Linked DNA regions of Quadrisphaera setariae. The protein of the gene in region 2 interacts with the protein of the main gene of each other region in a pairwise test. Links are inferred from orthologs where the notes say so. Each region holds a gene or a part of one and is shown on either strand. Other genes may lie near its edges.

The links.
Region 1: the proteins of rplA (region 2) and thrS interact in binary tests that used the Escherichia coli proteins (3 or more experiments, as listed by UniProt). The link is inferred for Quadrisphaera setariae from one-to-one orthologs.

The regions. Positions count from the first base shown.
Region 1 is NZ_VKAC01000002.1:77,982-80,956, reverse strand. Bases 33-2,939 are described here. They hold thrS (threonine--tRNA ligase), read right to left. Parts: upstream 2,530-2,939; coding sequence 535-2,529; downstream 33-534. Other genes in these bases: FMM08_RS03560 (MOSC N-terminal beta barrel domain-containing protein), read right to left, coding at 2,575-2,939; FMM08_RS03570 (HIT family protein), read right to left, coding at 33-538. In the rest of the region: more of FMM08_RS03570, read right to left, coding at 1-32; more of FMM08_RS03560, read right to left, coding at 2,940-2,975. UniProt on the Escherichia coli protein: Catalyzes the attachment of threonine to tRNA(Thr) in a two-step reaction: L-threonine is first activated by ATP to form Thr-AMP and then transferred to the acceptor end of tRNA(Thr). The rate-limiting step is amino acid activation in the presence of tRNA.
Region 2 is NZ_VKAC01000001.1:89,684-92,673, forward strand. What follows is about bases 69-2,990. They hold rplA (50S ribosomal protein L1), read left to right. Parts: upstream 69-1,129; coding sequence 1,130-1,852; downstream 1,853-2,990. Other genes in these bases: nusG (transcription termination/antitermination protein NusG), read left to right, coding at 69-510; rplK (50S ribosomal protein L11), read left to right, coding at 588-1,019; rplJ (50S ribosomal protein L10), read left to right, coding at 2,260-2,838; rplL (50S ribosomal protein L7/L12), read left to right, coding at 2,927-2,990. Also shown: more of nusG, read left to right, coding at 1-68. UniProt on the Escherichia coli protein: One of the primary rRNA binding proteins, it binds very close to the 3'-end of the 23S rRNA. Forms part of the L1 stalk. It is often not seen in high-resolution crystal structures, but can be seen in cryo_EM and 3D reconstruction models.

The sequences.
Region 1 (2,975 bases), on a different replicon or contig from region 2:
GGGCCTTGGTCCGCCCGATGACCGGGAGGAAGTTGGCGTCGCCGGTCCAGCGGGGCACGACGTGCTGGTGCAGGTGCGCGGCGATGCCGGCCCCTCCCGCCTGGCCCTGGTTCACGCCGAGGTTGAACCCCGAGGGGTTGCTGACCCGCGCGAGCACCCGCAGCGCGCTCTGCGTGAGCGTGGCGACCTCCACGGTCTCCTGCGGCGTCAGGTCCACGTAGCCGGCCACGTGCCGGTAGGGGCAGACCATGAGGTGGCCCGGGTTGTAGGGGTAGAGGTTGAGCACCACGAAGCAGAGCTCACCCCGGGCGACGACGAGCGCGTCCTCGTCCTCCAGCGACGGCGCCCGGCAGAACGGGCAGCCGGAGCCGGCGGCCGCGCTCGGCGGCTTGTTCTCGCCGCCGATGTACGCCATGCGGTGGGGCGTCCACAGTCGCTCGAAGCCGTCGGCCTCGCGGGCGAAGCCGCTCGGGTCCTCCGCGCCCACCGGGTCGAACGGAGCGGCGGGCGGTTCCACCGAGGACGACGGCTCGCTCACACCTGGACCCGGGTGCGGACCGCCTCGACGATGCGCTCCACGGCCTCCGCGACCGGCACGGCGTTGTCCTGCCGACCGTCGCGGTAGCGGAAGGAGACCGCACCGGCCTCGACGTCGTCTCCGCCCGCGATGAGCACGAACGGCACCTTCGCCTTGGAGTGGGTGCGGATCTTCTTCTGCATGCGGTCGTCGGAGTCGTCGACCTCGGCGCGGATCCCCTGCGCCTTGAGCTGGCGGACGACGTCGTGCAGGTGCGGGGCGAAGTCCTCCGCGACCGGCACGCCGACCACCTGCACGGGCGCGAGCCACGGGGGGAACGCCCCGGCGTAGTGCTCGACCAGCACGCCGAAGAACCGCTCGAGGGAGCCGAACTTCGCCGAGTGGATCATCACCGGCTGCTGGTGGGAGCCGTCGGCCGCGGTGAACTCCAGGCCGAAGCGGGCCGGCTGGTTGAAGTCGTACTGGATGGTCGACATCTGCCAGGTGCGGCCGATGGCGTCGCGCGCCTGCACGGAGATCTTCGGGCCGTAGAAGGCCGCGCCGCCCGGGTCGGGGACCAGCTCCAGGCCGGTGCGCTCGGCGCAGCCGCGCAGCACCTCGGTGGCCTGCTCCCACTCCTCGTCGGAACCGATGAACTTGTCGCCGGTGCCGCGGGTGGACAGCTCGAGGTAGTAGTCGTCCAGCCCGAAGTCCTTCAGCAGCCCGAGCACGAAGCCGAGCAGCTTCTCGACCTCGGCCGGCGCCTGCTCGGGAGTGCAGTAGCTGTGGGAGTCGTCCTGGGTGAGGCCGCGCACGCGGGTCAGGCCGTGCACCACGCCGGACTTCTCGTAGCGGTACACCGACCCGAACTCGAAGAAGCGCAGCGGCAGCTCGCGGTAGGAGCGCCCGCGCGACCTGAAGATCAGGTTGTGCATCGGGCAGTTCATGGCCTTGAGGTAGTACTGCGCGTTCTCGAGCTCCATCGGCGGGAACATCGTGTCGGCGTAGTACGGCAGGTGGCCAGAGGTCTCGAAGAGGTGCTGCTTGGAGATGTGGGGCGTCCCGACGTAGTCGAAGCCCTCCTCCACGTGCCGCCGGCGGACGTAGTCCTCCATCTCCCGCTTGATGACGCCGCCGCGCGGGTGGAACACCGCCAGGCCGGAGCCGATCTCGTCGGGGAAGGAGAACAGGTCGAGCTCGGCACCCAGGCGGCGGTGGTCGCGCCGCTCCGCCTCGGCCAGGCGCTCCAGGTGGGCGCGCAGCTCGTCCTTGGACGGCCACGCCGTGCCGTAGACGCGCTGCAGCTGCTGGTTCGCCTGGTCCCCCCGCCAGTAGGCGGCGGCGGTGCGCGTGAGCTGCCAGCCGTTGGCCAGCAGGCGGGTGCTCGGCACGTGCGGGCCGCGGCACAGGTCCTTCCAGGCGACCTCGCCGCCGCGGCGGACGTTGTCGTAGATGGTGAGCTCACCGGCGCCGACCTCCACCGACGCGCCTTCTGCCACCTCGTCACCCGCCTCGGGGCTGCCGGTACCGCCCTTGAGGCCGATCAGCTCGAGCTTGTACGGCTCGTCGGCCAGCTCCGCGCGGGCCTCCTCGTCGGTGACGACCCGGCGGCGGAAGGTCTGGCCCTCCTTGACGATGCGCTGCATCTCCTTCTCGAGGGCCTTGAGGTCCTCGGGGGTGAACGGCACCTCGACGTCGAAGTCGTAGTAGAAGCCGTCGCGCACCGGCGGGCCGATGCCGAGCTTCGCCTGCGGGTGCAGCGACTGCACGGCCTGCGCGAGCACGTGCGCGGTGGAGTGGCGCAGCACGTCGAGCCCGTCCGGGCTGCCCACCTCGACCGCCTCGACGACGTCGCCGTCGGCCAGCTCCGTGGTCAGGTCGCGCAGCTCGCCGCCGATGCGGGCCACGACGACGTCGCGGCGACCCTCGTACAGCTCGGCGGCCGTGGTGCCCGTCGCGACCCCGCGCTCGGCACCGTCGACCACCACGCGCAGGACATCAGGCTCAGACACGGCCGTGACTCTACGGCGCTGGCCAGTGCGCCCGCCGGGCCCCCGTCAGGTGTCCAGCAGGACGACGACGTCGCCGACGCCGACCACCCCCGGCTCGACGACGTCGGCGTACACCCCCAGGCAGCGCTTCGGGGTGCGGGTGACGCGCAGCAGCGGCCCGGGCGCCGCGTCCGCCCGCTGCAGCCGGAGGCGCCGCCCCACCCACGTCCGCTCCTCGCCCGGCTGCGCGAGCGCCGGGTCGAGCTCGACGACGACGTTGGCGCGCTCACCCGGGTCGCAGCCCGCGGGCGCGTCCGGGGCCTCGGCGGCACCGGCGGCCACCAGGTGCACCGCCGCGCCCTCGCGGTGGGGCCCCGGGGCACCAGCGGCCCCCACTCCCGCGGCCCGGGCGTCGTGCAGGCGGGTGCCGGGACCAGCCAGCCGGACGGGCCAGCCGTCCCCCGGGG
Region 2 (2,990 bases):
AACCGCGTGAAGAGCAACCTCGAGAACCGCATCGGCAGCCTCAACATGGAGGACTACATCTTCCAGGTCGAGGTGCCGATGGAGGAGGTCCGCGAGATCAAGAACGGCCAGCCGAAGCTCGTGCGCCGCGTGCGCATCCCGGGCTACGTGCTGGTGCGGATGGACCTCACCAACGAGTCCTGGGGCGCGGTGCGCCACACCCCGGGGGTCACCGGCTTCGTGGGCAACACCCACCAGCCGGTGCCGCTGAGCACCGACGAGGTGTTCTCGATGCTGGCGCCGGCGCTGCAGCCGAAGGAGAGCGCCAAGGCCACGGCGAAGTCGACCACGGTCACCGAGGTCGACTTCGAGGTGGGCGAGTCGGTCACCGTCATGGAGGGTCCCTTCGAGACGATGCCCGCCACGATCTCCGAGATCAACACCGACCGGCGCACGCTGCAGGTGCTGGTCTCCATCTTCGGCCGGGAGACGCCGGTCGAGCTGTCCTTCGGCCAGGTCGCCAAGATCTGACCGGTCGCTGCCAGGCCGCCACGGCCTGGGGCCCTCCAGCACCACGACGTCCCACGTCCACGAGGTAGAGAAGAGCCATGCCCCCCAAGAAGCGGGTCTCCGGACTCATCAAGCTCCAGATCAACGCCGGCGCGGCCACGCCGGCCCCGCCGATCGGCCCCGCGCTGGGCCAGCACGGCGTCAACATCATGGAGTTCTGCAAGGCCTACAACGCCGCGACGGAGTCGCAGCGCGGCAACGTGGTGCCGGTCGAGATCACGGTGTACGAGGACCGCTCGTTCACCTTCATCCTCAAGACCCCGCCGGCCGCGGAGCTCATCAAGAAGGCGGCTGGCGTCGCCAAGGGCTCCCCCACCCCGCACACCACCAAGGTCGCGTCGCTGACCTCCGACCAGGTGCGCGCCATCGCCGAGCAGAAGCTCCAGGACCTCAACGCCAACGACGTCGACGCCGCGATGAAGATCATCGCTGGCACCGCCCGCTCGATGGGCATCACCGTCCAGGGCTGAGCCCGCTCGCACCACCGCTGCGCACCGCCACCACGGCAGGCGCAGCGCCCCCGCAGTCGTGGGAGGCCCGGGAGCGAACCGGGCCGCCTGACCACAGAGAGAAGAGCACCGTGAAGCACAGCAAGGCCTACCGCGCCGCCGCCGAGAAGATCGACCGCGAGGCCCTCTACAGCCCGCTCGACGCCGTGAAGCTGGCCAAGGACACCTCGGTCACCAAGTACGACGCCACCGTCGAGGTGGCCTTCCGCCTGGGCGTCGACCCGCGCAAGGCCGACCAGATGGTCCGCGGCACCGTCAACCTCCCGCACGGCACCGGCAAGACCGCCCGCGTGCTGGTCTTCGCCGTGGGGCCCCGCGCCGCCGCCGCTGAGGCCGCGGGCGCGGACATCGTCGGCGGTGACGAGCTGATCGAGCGCGTCGCCGGCGGTTTCCTCGACTTCGACGCCGCCGTGGCGACGCCCGACCTCATGGGCAAGGTCGGCCGCCTGGGCCGCGTGCTCGGCCCGCGCGGCCTCATGCCCAACCCGAAGACCGGCACGGTGACGATGGACGTCGCCAAGGCCGTGACGGAGATCAAGGGCGGGAAGATCGAGTTCCGCGTCGACAAGCACTCGAACCTGCACTTCATCATCGGCAAGACCTCCTTCTCCGAGGCCTCGCTGGTGGAGAACTACGCGGCAGCGCTCGACGAGGTGCTCCGCCTCAAGCCGGCCGCCTCCAAGGGCCGCTACATCTCGAAGGCGACCATCGCGACGACGATGGGCCCGGGCATCCCGGTGGACCCGGCGCGCACCCGCAACCTGCTCGAGGACGGCGCGGTCGCCACGGCCTGACCTCCTCCCTCGACGGCCCCTGACCCGGCACCTGCCGGGTCAGGGGCCGTCGTCGTCGGACGGTCGGTGACGGCCGCTCCCGAGCGCTGGGCTGCTCGCGGCGGTCAGACCCACCGGGTCGGACGTGTAGACTGAGTGCACCCAAGACCGCCGGTCGGTGCCACCTGCCCCGCAGGAAGCATCCGAAGGTCCTGCAGCAGCGGGCGTCCAGCGCAGGTGAGCGAGATCCAGAGGCACTCCGCCAGCGCGTCAGCGCCCGGCCCGGAAGCCTCCTGCGAGCCCCGTGCGCCTGGCGCCGGGGCTCTCGTCGTCTGCGGGCCGGGCACGACCGGCGGCCGGGCAGCACCTCCAGCACACCGGGGGAGCGGCCCGCCGTTCGACTGACACGCACCCCCGGAAGGAGGATCGTGCCCACCGCTGAGAAGGAAGCAGCCGTCGCAGAGCTCACCGAGCTCTTCCGCGAGGCGAACGCCGGCGTGCTCACCGAGTACCGCGGCCTGACCGTCGCGCAGCTCAAGGAGCTGCGCCGCGCGATCGGCGACAACGGCAGCTACAACGTCGTCAAGAACACCCTCACCGCGATCGCCGCGAAGAACGCCGGCGTCGACGCGTTCGAGGGCCAGCTGTCCGGCCCCACGGCCATCGCGTTCATCACCGGTGACCCGGTGGAGGCCGCCAAGGGCCTGCGCGCGTTCGCCAAGACGAACCCGCAGCTGGTCATCAAGTCCGGGTTCCTCGAGGGCAAGCCGCTGTCCGCGGCTGACGTGGCGGCGCTGGCCGACCTCGAGCCCCGCGAGGTCCTGCTGGCCAAGATGGCCGGCGCGCTCAAGGGCTCCCTCAACCGCGCCGCGTACGTCTTCAACGCGCCGCTGTCGAAGGCCGCCCGCACCGTCGACGCCCTGCGCGCCAAGGTCGAGGCCGGCTCGCCGGCCGAGGCCGCTGCGCCGGCCGCCGACGAGGCCGCTCCCGCGGCCGACGAGGCCTGAGGGCTCGCGCCCTCGCCCCTGCACCACCGCGGCCGCGACACCGCGCGCCGCTGCTGACACTGACTGGTACTGAAAGAGGAGAGCCACCATGGCCAAGCTGTCCGCTGACGAGCTGCTCGACGCCTTCAAGGAGATGACCCTCATCGAGCTCT